Regions from separate parts of the Neobacillus sp. DHD-1R genome, predicted to be linked through region 2. Evidence: riboswitches for the same ligand, from Rfam matches in the RefSeq annotation. Region 2 holds a riboswitch; the other holds the start of a gene.
What was found. Region 2 has a riboswitch for preQ1 ahead of AC3ANL_RS21555 (QueT transporter family protein). Riboswitches for the same ligand answer to the same signal wherever they lie in the genome.
Positions count from the first base shown of each region.

Region 1: it holds a riboswitch for preQ1, as region 2 does, so the genes downstream of both, queF (preQ(1) synthase) here and AC3ANL_RS21555 (QueT transporter family protein) in region 2, are expected to answer to the same signal.

Region 1 is NZ_CM173232.1:4,778,120-4,785,556, reverse strand. Features, by position in the region: gene AC3ANL_RS23655 (carbohydrate ABC transporter permease) at 1-446, shown strand, start outside; gene AC3ANL_RS23650 (MFS transporter) at 565-1,785, opposite strand; gene AC3ANL_RS23645 (winged helix-turn-helix transcriptional regulator) at 1,980-2,351, shown strand; PreQ1 riboswitch class I at 2,445-2,491, shown strand; gene queF (preQ(1) synthase) at 2,614-3,114, shown strand; gene AC3ANL_RS23635 (FtsX-like permease family protein) at 3,157-5,103, opposite strand; gene AC3ANL_RS23630 (ABC transporter ATP-binding protein) at 5,093-5,854, opposite strand; gene AC3ANL_RS23625 (sensor histidine kinase) at 5,958-6,962, opposite strand; gene AC3ANL_RS23620 (response regulator) at 6,955-7,437, opposite strand, start outside.
Region 2 is NZ_CM173232.1:4,361,168-4,368,604, forward strand. Features, by position in the region: gene AC3ANL_RS21515 (ABC transporter substrate-binding protein) at 1-5, opposite strand, end outside; gene AC3ANL_RS21520 (globin domain-containing protein) at 576-968, opposite strand; gene AC3ANL_RS21525 (DMT family transporter) at 1,187-1,534, shown strand; gene AC3ANL_RS21530 (DMT family transporter) at 1,536-1,850, shown strand; gene AC3ANL_RS21535 (VOC family protein) at 2,026-2,415, opposite strand; gene AC3ANL_RS21540 (hypothetical protein) at 2,624-3,112, opposite strand; gene AC3ANL_RS21545 (hypothetical protein) at 3,313-3,552, shown strand; partial or broken gene AC3ANL_RS21550 (VOC family protein) at 3,552-3,671, shown strand; PreQ1 riboswitch class I at 3,777-3,821, shown strand; gene AC3ANL_RS21555 (QueT transporter family protein) at 3,828-4,403, shown strand; gene AC3ANL_RS21560 (DinB family protein) at 4,618-5,145, shown strand; gene AC3ANL_RS21565 (VOC family protein) at 5,374-5,799, shown strand; gene AC3ANL_RS21570 (endonuclease/exonuclease/phosphatase family protein) at 5,978-6,781, opposite strand; gene AC3ANL_RS21575 (exonuclease domain-containing protein) at 6,954-7,437, opposite strand, start outside.

The DNA.
Region 1 (7,437 bases), 420 kb from region 2:
AATTAATGGTTTCATTTAATTGGTTAAATACGTATCAGGCAATCATCTTGCCCTCGTTGGCATCGCCGTTTGCTATTTATTTAATGAGGCAGAATATGCAGGCAGTTCCTAATTCAATTATTGAAGCATCCCGTGTTGATGGGGCAGGAGAAATAAGAATATTCTTTACGATCATTTTTCCAGTGGTACGGCCTGCACTAGCTGCGGTGTCGATATTTTTATTTATGTCCCAGTGGAATAGTTTAATCTGGCCGCTGATCACGTTAAATTCAAAAGAAATGTTTACTCTGCCTGTAGCATTATCTAGTTTAATTGGCATGGCGAGAATTGATTATGGACAACTAATGCTAGGAACCACCTTATCTACCATCCCGATTATGATCTTCTTCCTCCTGCTGCAAAAACATTTCATTTCAGGAATATTAGGTGGATCCGTAAAAGAATAATCCATGGTGTCAGGCACCATTAAATAGGTAAACAAGTTGGCAGGGTTTCAAAAGGTAATCCTTTTGAAACCCTGTATTGTAGTTAGAAGTCAAAAATTATTTTATTAGATGATTAAAATCAGCAACTTACACTTTTTCCACAAGTCGTCGTGATCACTTCTTGGTCTTTCCGTTCAAGCCTCCTGCTCCAGCCTGTAAGGGCCACCGCACCAAGAACCATTAATGCCCCAATCCAAGAGGTATGAATCAGTCCGATTGAATCGGTAATAACTCCTCCTAAAAAGGAACCAATCGCGATTCCAGCATTAAATGCAGCGATATTGATGGCAGACGCTACATCTACTGCAGTCGGAACGAATCGCTCGGCTAACATAACGACATACACTTGAAGTCCTGGAACATTCATAAAAGCCAGCAGTCCCATGAAGAAAATAGTGATGAGGCCTACTATTTTAAAAGGAGCGGTAAACATCAACACAAATAGAACAACTGCCTGAGCGATGAACATATAAAATAATGCCTTAATTGGATTGTGATTAGATAATTTACCACCAACCATGTTCCCAATAGCAATTGCGATACCGTAAACGAGCAGGATCACGGCAACGGTTCCTTCCTTAAATCCCGTTATATCCTGCAGGATCGGGGATAAATAGGTAAAGACAACGAATGTTCCACCGTAACCTAACGCCGTTATCATAAATACCAGCAATAAACGTCCATTTGTGACTAATTTGAACTGATCGCGGAATGTTGTCCGAGTGCCTTTTCGTAAATCAGATGGAACAAGGATGCTGTTTGCAATAAAAGCAATCACCCCAACGGCAAAAATGATAATAAAGGCCATTCTCCAGCCGAATTGCTGCCCCATAAACGTTCCAAATGGCACGCCAGTAACGGTCGCAACTGTAAGCCCTGAAAACATAATCGATATCGCGCTAGCTCTTTTGTTTTCCGGAACTAAATCAGCAGCAATCGTTGAACCGATTGACATAAAGACACCATGTGAAAAGGCAGAAATAACACGAGCCGCGAGTAACACACCCATGCTTGTAGCACTTGCTGCAAGGCCATTTCCAATGATAAAAATAACCATAATCCAAAGTAATAAAGTTTTTCGTGACATTCTCGACGTGAGTGATGTGAGAATAGGTGCCCCAAAGGTAACTCCTAACGCATATAAGGAAACAGTTAAGCCAGCGGTTGTAACGGATATGTGTAAGTCCTTCGAAATGAGCGGTAATAAACCTACACTAATAAATTCTGTGGTGCCTATGGCGAATGCACTTACAGCTAATGCCAGTAGTGCGAATGTACTTCGTTTTTTATCTAAAGTCATTTGTTTTTCTCCTCCTAAAAAATAATTAACTTGCTTAAGGCAAACGATATAAAAATGTTTAAGTGAAATTTCAACCGGCAAATGTTATTATGGGATATACAGGAGTGGATGAGAAGTACGCACTTTAAAGTGATATAGATACTTTGAAGTGACATAGATACTTTTTAGTGCCTATAAATTAGGAGGATTTTAAATTGAAGAAAAAGAAATACAATATATCGGTTGAAGCTACATTAGAGGTAATCGGAGGAAAATGGAAATGTGTTATACTATGCCATTTAACACATGGTAAGAAACGGACTAGTGAGTTAAAACGTTTGATGCCGGATATAACTCAGAAAATGTTAACCCAGCAATTACGGGAATTAGAGGATGATGGTGTGATTAACAGAATTGTATATAATCAAGTTCCGCCAAAAGTAGAGTATGAGCTTAGTGAATACGGCTGGAGTTTACAAAGCATTTTAGATTCCCTTTGTGCTTGGGGAGAAAAGCATATCACCAAAGTTTACGGTGATAAATTTTCTGTCTTAGAAGAGAATGTATTAAATGAACATCTCAAATAAAATATAAGCAGCAAGGGAATTTTTCAATAACATTGTGTTTGACGTATCCCAATCAGTTCTTTATTATATAGAGATGAGAATACCCGTACTTGATCGGGAGAGGTTCATAGCTGATACCCTCTATAAAAAACTATGGATACATGACTTTCTGCCATGTCCATATCGGACGTGGCTTTTTTGTTTTTTATCCTTACGTTTGCATAGAATGTTCAGAAGAAACTCTCTTAAAAAGTGTGGGACACATTTTATAGGGGGTTTTTTTATGTCTGGCCGCAGCCACGAAGAAGGATTAAAGGATTTAACTCTATTAGGTAACCAAGGTACAACCTATTCATTTGAATATGCACCAGAGGTATTGGAGGCAGTCGACAATCTCCATCCGGAACGTGATTATTTCGTGAAATTCAATTGTCCGGAGTTTACGAGTTTGTGCCCGCTGACTCGTCAGCCTGATTTTGCCACTATGTATATTTCGTATGTTCCAGATAAAAAGATTGTCGAAAGCAAGTCTTTGAAATTATATCTGTTTAGCTTTAGAAATCATGGCGACTTCCATGAGGATTGTGTCAATATCATCATGAACGACCTAATTAAATTGCTTGATCCACGCTATATTGAGGTGTGGGGGAAATTCACGCCACGTGGCGGCATTTCCATTGACCCATGGTGCAACTATGGAAAACCAGGTACCAAATACGAAGAAATGGCCAATTACCGATTAATGAACCATGACCTTTATCCAGAAAAGGTAGATAATCGTTAAGTGTTAAAAGAAGCAGCCGCGTGATAACGGCTGCTTCTTTTCTTATAGTGCTTCCTTAATCACTTTCTTGTAATAAAGAACGGAGAGGATGCCGAAAATGGAGTACAATCCGGTATAAAGGACCATGACAAGAATCATCGGTGTCCACACTTCGGTTCCGAATAGAAACCAGCCTGATTGAACGGCGAAATAACTGTGGAACAATCCAACCACTAAAGGGATACCAAAGTTAAAAAGCTGTTTGGCTTGAATTCCCTTTAACAAGTCACCTTGGGTAAAACCAAGCTTTCGTAAAATGGTATAACTTGGCTTTTCCTCTTCACTCTCTCCCATTTGCTTAAAATAAAGAATACAGCCCGATGTGATCAGAAAGGTTAGCCCTAGAAAGCCAACGATAAACATAATCAGACCCATGATTTTTTTCTGCTCGTTACTAATATCCAGCCGAGAAGTATTTTCTACCTTTCCAGTGAACTTCATTTCCTTAAAAAGGTCATTAGCTTGATCCAAATTGGCCTCATCTTTCAAAGTTATCCCGATATAGAGAGAGGTTTCCTTTTGAATCGCTGGATTTACATCCTTCTTTAAGCGGTTGAAGACAGTTTCGTCAACAATGGCAGTAGGTTGACTGCCATTTGTAAAATAACCTGAAATGATGAAATCCTTCTTTAAACCTAAGAAGCTAAGTGGTATCGTTTCATTTTGACCTTTTAACTCAATTTCACCAGCTCCTTTTAAACTCATAAATTTCTGCAGTAAATTATTATAACCAGTAAAAACGGTTTCCTCTGAAGCTACATCAATGTTGTTAACAGCCTCGTCGCTAACCATAGGCAGGGTCATTGCTTTTGGGTCCACCATTAATTCATCTAGATTTGCCTCGAAAATTTCATTGAGATTAGCTTGTACCTGAATAACCTCGATCTTTTTTTCACTGAAGGAAATGTTGTTCTCGGTTAGTGCCTTTTTAAATTTCACTGCATCATCTGTATTGGTTATCGAAAAATCAGCTGCTACCTGATTTTCAGCCATCTTTTCTGCTGAATAATAGGAAATGTAGCTTAAGGACAATAAACCAATCGCCAGTGCAGATACAGTAGTAATCACGGTTAATAACAAGGCATTCGATTTCATCCGAAACATGATCGACGATAGCGATAAGACCTGGTTAATATTTAAATAACCATCCTTCTTTTTCCGAATGACATTAAAGATAAAACTGACAGATCCTTTATAAAAAAGGTAGGTTCCGATAATGACTGACCCGAGAATATAAATCATTGCAGCAAACAGTTCCATCATCGAGGTAAAAGCGCCATCAAATAATTTCGATGAAATATAGTAGCCAGAAATGATTAAAATCAAACCAATAATCCCGATGATGATTTCTAAAATGGACAATTTTTTGACTCTCTCTTCTGTAGAGGATACGACTCTAAATAAAGAAAGAATACTTTGCCTTTTGATAAATATAAAATTCATCAGCATAATCAAAAAGTAGATGATACTAAAAACAATAAGAGTTTGAATCAAGGCCGTTGCTGAAAAATGAAGGCCAGCAATCGCATCAACCCCTGTAATTTTAAAAAGAATCATAATAATTAATCGGGAAACGGAAAACCCGATAAAAATCCCGACAACTAAAGAACCGAAGTAAAGAATAAAATTCTCTGCACTAAGGATGTTAAAGATTCGGCCTTTGGTCATCCCGATTAATTGAAATAAACCAATTTCTTTGCTCCGTCGTTTAATGAAGATGTTATTGGCATACAGCAAAAAGATCGAGACGATTGCGACAAGTAAAACGGATGCAGCCCGGATGGATGCTGCTCCTTTCATGGTATCCTTTGTATCATTCATTGCTGGGTCATATTGCAGCGTAACGAAGGCGAAATAAAGAGCCACGCTAAACATCAGCGCAAATACATAAAGATAGTAATTTTTTAAATTCTTTTTCAAGTTACGAAAAATAAGCTGGTTAACGCTCATAGGGTACACCACCCAATACACCTTGAGTTTTCATGATGTCTTTAAAAAAGGCCTGTCGTGATTGGTCACCTTTATTTAACTGGGTGTAAATTTGTCCGTCTTTTATAAAAACCACTCTGCTGCTAAAGCTGGCTGCCACTGGATCATGCGTAACCATCACAATGGTAGCTTTTCGATGTTGATTTAATTCGCTTAATTTGTTTAACAAATCCGAAGCGGATTTTGAATCGAGCGCACCAGTCGGCTCGTCAGCAAAAATGATACTTGGTTCATGAATAAACGCTCTTGCCGCAGAAGTACGCTGTTTCTGCCCGCCGGAAATTTCATTTGGATACTTATCTTTTATTTCATAAATTCCTAGCTCATCCGCCACAGCTTTAAATTTTTCATCAGCCTCTTTTTTTGACACCTTTATAATGGATAATGGTAAGAGAATATTTTCTTTGACTGTTAACGTGTCCAGCAGGTTATAATCCTGAAAAATAAACCCAAGATGCTGCTTGCGGAATTCAGCGAGCTGCTTTTCTTTCATGGCGGTCATTTCTTTTCCTTCAATCATGATGGTCCCGCCGCTTACTTTATCAATGGAAGAAAGAACATTGAGCAGGGTCGTTTTCCCGGAACCAGATGCTCCCATGATACTCACGAATTCCCCTTTCTCCACGTTAATGTCGATCCCTTTTAATACTTCTTGTTTATTCAGCTTATTGCCAAAACTTTTATGAATTTTATGGGCTGCTAATATACTCATTACAAAATACCCTCCTTATTTCTCGATAATTTGATTATAAAAGCCATTGGCAGTCTTTTCCTTCGATTCGTCTAACAAATAGCAAAGGCATGTGACATTGTTGTCACATGCCTGCAATATGACCAAATTCATTTCTTTTTGGAAAGGTTAACGTAAACGTGGTGCCCAACCCAAGTTCTGACCGCACCTCAATATGAATCAACAGGGATTTTGCAATTTTTTTAGTTAAATATAACCCCATGCCTGTTGCTGCATTGTCATGATGGACTGAAGTCGAGGTAAACCCTTTTTCAAATATCCGTGGTAAATCCCTAGCATCAATCCCCCGGCCAAAATCCTGCACAATCAGTTTAGTACGGTCATCTTGTTGAAAGCATTTAATTAGAATGTCCGATTCCTCACTGTATTTCACGGCATTTGTTAACAGCTGCCTAATAATAAAGGCCAGCCACTTGGCATCCGTTAAAACGGCAGCCACTTCTAAATTAACCTCAAAGCCAATCCCTTTTTGCATACACCAGGATTGTAACGTTTTAATCTCTTTAAAAAGTAAGGTCTTTAATTCAATTTCTTCTATAAATAAATCATTCTCCATAAAGGGGATCCGCTTTTGGTGAAGCTGTGTATCAAGGAGCAGGTGGATTCGTAACCATTCATGAGCTAGTTGTGACTTCATGGCTTCGTCCTCTAACCGGTCAATCATTAAATGCATCGCTGTTAGTGGGGTTTTGACTTCGTGAATCCATGATAAAAGGTCATCTTTTTCCTGCTCCACATCTACCCAATTTTTCGATACGGTTTGTTTCAGTAACTCTGTTTGATTCACAAGGCTAGTCTTAATAATTTTTTCAAATGGGCCTTCTGCTTCCACAATCGAGGTTAAATCAAGATTGTTTTCCCATTCAGCTAAACTAGCGTAGAATTTTGTCTCTTTATGATAGCGAATCATGAAAAAAATAATAAAGATTATTGTTGATAAAAAAACAATGTAGAGGAGGGGCATGAAGGGAATTGCCGAATCTATATAGGCGATGAAAAGGATCAGCACCTGCAAAAATAAGAAAAGAAAAATCCAGCTGCATCTTTCTCTAAAGTAAGTTTTAATCATAATCGTTTGCCTCTTCGATCGCGATGTAACCTTGTCCAACCTTCGTTTCGATATAGCGTCCTAAACCAAGCTCGTCCAGCTTCTTTCGTAAACGATTGACATTGACCGTTAAGGTGTTATCACTGACAAAACGCTCATCATCCCATAAACTCTTGATTAACTCATCACGGCTGACAATCTTATTTTTTTGCTCAATTAACTTTTTGAGGATAAACGTTTCATTCTTCGTCAGTTCAACGACGCCCGACGCATGACTGACCATGTTTTTCTCATAATCTACGGTTGCACCACACCAGGTTTTAAGCTGGATTTGCTCAGTATTATAATTATAAACACGGCGCAGAATCGCCTGGATTTTCGCAATCAGCACATCAAAATGAAATGGTTTTTGAATAAAATCATCTGCGCCCAGCTGCATCGACATCACCATATCGGTAGGATGATCTCGGGAGGACAGAAATAGAATGGGAACATT
Region 2 (7,437 bases):
TTCATGATTTACCCCCAAATTAGATATTTGTGAATCTAAAAGCTTGTGCAACGTGGAAAACATAGATGCTTGTCATATTTGTTAATAGAAAAATCGATATTCTAAGTAAATCGAATACTAAACTATCAAAATAATATTTTTGCGAAAACGTTTGCACTAATGCCTAAATAAAAATATTTTAATGTAGTAGTCAAATAATCGTATTCCTTAGAAAATTCTTTTTACTCTAGTCTTCAACGAAAACGTTTGCACAAAATAGCAGAAAAACTGTAAAAAAAATTAAAATTTCATACTTATGCGCTTCCTTACTTTACAGTAATATCTACTAATACCCCCTATTCTCGTTATGTATCGTTAGCGAAAACGTTTGCACTAATCGATAGATTTATAGTATCACTTTTAAAATGAATGCGCAAACATTTTTTATTAACTTTCTAAATGTATGAAAAAGAGAATCTTAAAAGGGTCTGAACCACGTTTAACACTCACGCTATAGTGTTTCTTAATAGGAAAAGATCTGCGATCGGTTGAGTGTTTTATGGGGTCTGACCCTTAGTCTGAGACATCCATTATTTTCATTCACTGTCCGGTGTGTTTACCATAATTGCTGCGACTTGGGTTAGCCGGTCATAAAAAGCGATTCCTGCAGGGTTTTGATCAAGACCAATTTCATGAAAAGCTTCTTTCATGCAGCGAAGCCAACACTGTGCTCTTCTAGGAGTGACTTCAAATGGAAGGTGCCGTGCTCTCATTGCAGGTGGTCCAAATTCCTGGCTGTAAAGAGCTGGACCTCCTAAAAATTGCGGCAAAAACATCCGCTGCTTACGTTTAATTTCTTCCATGTCCCCTTTAAACAATGGTGCTAATTCTGGATCAGCATAAACGCGCGGATAGAACGCTTCTACTAGCTGATCGATCGTTTCCTGCCCGCCAATTTCACTATAAAGTGATTTAAAATTGTAGTCCACTTTCTTCACCACCACTTTCATTTTTCCCTTATTTCTTGTAATTATAAAGAATCTTCCAATGGGATATCGTGATATAAATCACATTAAACTCAAATTTAACACATTGATAACTCCCAATGAATTACTTTTTTAAAGAATGTGGTATCCTAAAATAATGATAAAGAAATGGATAGGTTACTTTCTTCAAAATAGCCGATAGTTCCTAAGAGGTGTATAAAATGAATAAAGCCTGGTTTTATGTGGCTCTAACTTGTTTATTTGAATGGATATGGGTGTATGGATTTAATGTAGCTGACACTTGGTGGGAGTGGGCAATTGTCATAGTGGTCATACTTTGGGATTATCACATTCTTCCTAAAGCATGTGAGACTCTGCCAACGGGTACAGTTTATGCCATTTTTGCAGGAATTGGAACAGTTGGCACAGTGTTAATGGATGTGTACCTTTTTGGTGGCAGCTTCAATTTAGGAAAGCTATTGTTTATCGTCCTTATTGTCATCGGCTGCATTGGTTTAAACCTTTCGGACAACCATAAAGGCAAAAAAGTCATGAAAGGGGCTGCTTAATATGGGCTGGTTATTAGTCTTATTTGCAGCTGCGAGTGAGGTCACCGGTGCTGTCGGTCTAAAATTATATAGTCAACAAAAAAACATCCGAAATGGCATCCTGTATATTGGAGGTTTTGCGGCATCGCTTGTATTACTATATGCTTCATTTCAATTTCTCCAACTAAGTATTGCCTATGCCGTATGGGTGGGGATTGGGACTGCTGGGGCTGTCTTTATCAACATGTTTCTTTTTGGGGAATCCAAAAACCTGGGGCGAATAATAAGTGTTATTTTAATTATCATTGGAGTTGCAGGTTTAAAAGTAATATCATAAAAAGCAGAAGATAGAAGGCCCCAAGCCGAATATACTGGGGCCTTTTTGCTATTTTTATCAACTTCTTATAACAAAAGTATGTTTCATGTCAAACAGGTTTTGATAAAAAGACAAATGAAATATTCACGTCTCCCATTCCCTATAACTCATTTATCATTTTTTGCTCTGTTAAATTTTAATTTTCCTTAGCTACCAGTTCTACTTTGATTCTGTCCGGATCTTCGAAAAAAACGGCATAATGGGAGTCGCCTCCAGCAAACGGATGCTTATCCTGGTAAAGAATGCTTACCCCTTTTTCTTTCAATTTCGCCGTCATTTCGTTAACCTGATCCTTGGATTGAGCATGAAAGGCTAGATGATTCAAACCGACTCTTGAGCGATGGTAGGGAATATCAAGATAACGCTCGGTTGCTTGTACAAAAACAATATAGGTTTCTCTATATTTCCAACTGATCCCCGAGTCCCATTTTTGGTACACCTTGTACCCTAATTCCGATAAAAACCAATCCCAGAATTCGGTCGTTTTAGATAAGTCTGACACGTAGATTTCAACATGGTGCAGCATTCACATTTAGCTCCATTCCCTTGATATATTTCATCGTCTATTTCTCCAACAAAGAAATAAATTATCTACTATTTTATCACGTTCGATTTTAATTTTTTATGTAATTATTGTTTACCTAAAAAAATATACCCGTAACACCTCTGGAAGGACATGGCACAGCAAAGCACCACATGTTGAACAAAATCCTTCAACTTGTGGTGCTTTGCTGTTAAGAGAATATTTTTTGAATAAGCGATTTTGGTTCTTTTCGTATTTTTTCAAAGATGCTTTGAACCCCATACATGAGAATTGATTTGGCCATAAAAAGGATCCCCATTTGATAATGCTTCAATCTAATAAGAGAAACAATCCCCATCTTTCTTAACATAGTCATCCCTGGATAGACAAACAAAATATCTGTTATTAAATTCAATATAAAATAACGAAAAAAGTTTCCAAATGTAAATTTAAGTATCCACAAGGACCCAACAAAAAAAGGTCCCAATAGGAATGGAATTTCACCCATTACATTTGGAAACAGCTTCTCATAGAACCTCCACCATACTCTTCTTTTAGCTACTATACTTTCTACAAAAACCCATAAACCTATAAAGAGGGCACCCGGAATAAAACGCTTAACAGTCCGTTTTCCTAAAAACGGCACTGACAACCAAGGTAATAACATCATTACGAGTAAAACCATTTTATTTCTTCTCATCACATGGCCATTCCTTTTTTTCTTTTAGAATGTGCAAGATGCCACAAAGTTATTTACATTTTTGGAAAAAAATTCTTTTGGTTTGATTTGATAATGAACATACTTGATTTGTATTTTTTCAACATACATAACAGTTAATTTATGGTAAAATCGATTTGATATACTCGTTTTCTAAAATCTACTTAAGTTAGGTGAGTGCGTTGAAGCTACAAAAGATTGTCCCATTAATGGGGTATGTGCTTTTTATTGCTGGGATATTGATGGCAAGCTTAATTCACCCTACTATTGGGATTGCCACCATCCTTGGAGGTCTTTTAATTGGAATGGGTTATGAAAATGGAAAACAGAAATCAAGAATCCTTTATTATGGTTCCGTTCTTTTTCTACTTGTACTGTTTTCAGTGACCTATTTAATCATGATTAGATTTCTTATAGATTAGTTGTTTTTATCGATGAGCCCCACATCGTCGCTAAAATGGGGGAACAAGAAACACGGATGACCTTCTTTAAAGACTCAGAGGACAACACCCATGCATTAATGAGTGAAGTACATAATTAGTATGAACAGGATGCCGTATTCCTAGCTGCATCCTTTTCTATTGCAAAATAATGTCATTGACTCATACTTTTATTTATATTATTATATTAGTTTGCAAGTATATAAAATAACGTGGTTCGAGAACCTCCCACGTAAAAAAACTAAGGAGAAATGGATATGGAAAAAACAACTAGCACATTAGCAAAACCAATCGGTGCTAATGGAAGTACTAATTCCCAAGAACCTGCCTCGGTCGGTAACACATATAACAAAGTGCAGGGAATTGTCGTAAACGGGATTATTGCAGCCTTGTACATTGCTGTCTCGGCCTTGATCCAGCCGTTTGGATTTACCCAAGTCCAATTCCGTGTATCGGAAATGTTTAACCATTTAGTGGTATTTAACAAGAAGTACATTTACGGCATCATTTTAGGTGTATTTCTGACCAACTTATTTTTTTCACCAATGAAGGCATACGACCTTATCTTTGGTGTTGGCCAATCAGTGATCGCCTTGTTAATCACAATTGCTTGTGCACGTTTTATTAAAGGGATTTGGGCGCGGATGATTGTGAATACAGTTGTTTTCACTTTCACAATGTTCTTGATAGCCCTTGAACTTCATTTGGCCTTTGATTTGCCTTTCATGTTTACATGGCTAACAACAGCAGTTGGTGAGTTCGTTGTCATGGCAGTCGGTATGCCTGTTATGTATGTTATTAATAAACGTGTTCGTTTTGATAAAAGGGTTTAATTTTAATGATTGAAAGAGTTGCTGCTTATCTTGGATAAAGCGGCAACTCTTTTTTTAGTTCATCATTCTATATTTGACACCTCGCAAGGGGCTTTGTAAATAAAAATCAGAATTTATTATATATTCTCTTCTTACATGTTGTTTTATAATAGAAGTGTTTGCTGGAATAAATGCAATAGAATTTTTGTTGTGAGAATGGAAGGGAGAGAATGAAATGATACAACGGCCACAAGGAAATGAGTACCCTGAATATTATCTACCATATGTGAGTCTAGTGCCTGAAGGTGACCTGCTATCGATTTTGAAAGCAAATCTTGTTTCGGCAACCTCACTTTTTGCTGGATTATCGGAGAAAGATGCTCAATTCCGATATGCCCCTGGTAAATGGAGTATCAAAGAAGTACTTGGTCATATGACGGATACCGAAAGAATTATGAGCTACCGTCTCCTTCGAATTGGCCGCGGTGACCAAACACCACTAGCCGGATTTAACGAAAATGATTATATTCAAGGGTCCGAATTCGATCAACTTGAGGTAAAAGCCATCCTCGAAGATTTTACAGCAACACGGCAAGCCGCCATAACCCTAATTCAAAATATGCCAGATAACGCCTGGACAAGAAAAGGGTTTGCCAATAATACAGAAATCACCACCCGTGCCCTCGCCTACATCATCGCAGGACACGCACTCCACCATCTAAAAATAATTAACGAAAGATACCTCCCGTTATTAAATAAATAAATAAAATAGTCATAATGGTGTCAGGCACCATTAAGTATGCCATCGTAGTGCAAATGGTGTCAGGCACCAAATAAATATTTGTATTGCGAACATTTGTTCTTTGTTTTATAATGGAAATATCGGTAATAATAAGAAGTGGGCTTATGCAATGACAGAGTCTAGTAAAGTCCGGTTTTCAGTTTTATCGATTATTGCAAGAAAAAATTATAACCTTAGGAGCTGAATTTTATGACATTACGATTGATTCCCTATTTTGTGATGAACGGTAATGCAAAGGAAGCGATTCAATTTTACGTGAACGCCTTGGAGGCCCAAGTTCTTTTTAGTCAATCTTTTGGAGAAATGCCGGAGAACCCTGATTTTCCACTACCTGCGGAAGCAAAGGATCTTGTAAGTCATGCAACCATCAAAGTTGGTGAGACTGAACTCATGTTTTCAGATACCTTTCCTGGTCAACCCCATCAAAGCGGAAATCAAGTGACCATCTGCATTACAACTGACGACGTTGAACAGGCTCGTAAATTTTTTGAAGCATTAACAGAAGGCGGACAGGTTGGCATGCCGCTCCAAGAGACTTTCTTTAGCCCTGCATATGGCAGTGTTATTGATAAATTTGGTGTTAATTTTCAAATTTTCACAGAGGGCAGACAATAAAGTTATTTAGTCCTACAACCAACTGGTATATTACATAAGTGAATTTTTTTAATAAATAGGAGGATGTCCCCAAACAAGGCGCAGACCCCACAACCGCTACAATTGGCAACAATTGGGTGGTTAACGTGGGGACAAACCCTGTTAAAAGGACATCCTCTTCTCCTTTTTATATGAACTGTTATAGATTCAATGAAAGCTTAACCTCTACCCCAAAATGGTCGGATACAACATTTTTATTCCTGTTGTTAAAAATGACCTTTGAATGGTCTACTTGAACTGGATGATTCGTTACAATTAAATCAATCCGTAAATCTTGCTTGTTGTCATTCCAGCCTGCAATTTTCCCTTGGACTGTAATTCCTTTATCTTTATCCACTGCCAAATGGTAAGTGTCAAAAAGACCACGGCCAATCAAATACTCATACCCCTCCCCCTCAAGAGAAGCATCGTTGTTAAAATCGCCCATCAGAAAAAATGGCTGGTCCATTTTTACTTGCTGAAGCAGCTTATCTACCTGGTATTTAAAGGGTTCCTCTTCATCGTGCCACCATCCCATATGACAAGAATAAAAAGAAATGGGTTTGTTTTGATAGTTAATTGTGGCTCCGACAATTCTACGTGTTTTCCAATTATTAGCATAGTCATCACTTTCGGAAACGAAAAATGAATGCTCCTCAATTATTGGATGTTTAGTAAGAATGGCAACACCTTCTTCATAGGTACCATTGGTTATATAGTGAGATAAATCCCATACTAAAGAGTAGTCAGATACACCAAGCTTTCGAAGCTCCTCTAACAAAACGAAAGCATAATTATTTTTCTTTATTTTCCCGTAGACAGGCTCCTCTTCAATCGCTTGGCTTACCTCTTGCAAGGCAATGACATCATATGATTTTTCCACAATCGTTAGAGCCAGATACTTTATTTTCCTTAATTGGTTTTCTTCATGCCATGAATGGCAATTTAACGTTAATAATTTCATTTAGTCTATACCTCGAAGTAAATTTATATTATGAGTCTCCTACAATACACTGCCTATAAACAGCGTTATCATTGAGCATCGTCATCTTTTCATAAGAAAAATAGTATTAATGATGTAAGGCACCGTTAATAACCCCAACACATGGTTAATGCATTGGGGTGGAGGACATATATTAGCCCATTCTTGTTCGTGTGGCCGCTGGCTGATATTTTCTCATTGGTCCTTTTTCGAGTACTTCTTGAAGATAGAGATTCCCTTTTGGACTTGTTTTTTTGAGCAGATCCATCAAGTATGTAATATCATCAAGTGCTCTATGGGTTTGGTAATTGGTGATATTATGCGCTTGTAATAATGTTAGAAGCTTACCATTTGGGAAACCATAGTTTTTCCAAGGGATATTTCTCATCGTACAATACCACTTTAAGTCGTTGACTTCTGGATACATGTGGTAGAGGAAACTGCGATCAAAGGAAGCATTATGGGCAAAGACAGCATCCGCACGATGAAAATAAGTTTTAATCTTTACATCATAGAAGCTTTTCCCTCGGACTAACTCGTAAGGGATTCCATGTACCTGAAAGGCATTGTCATAATTGTTTCGTGCTGTTCTCGAAAGAGGCTCACGTAAAAAGGAATCTTCCTCAAGAATATCAGTG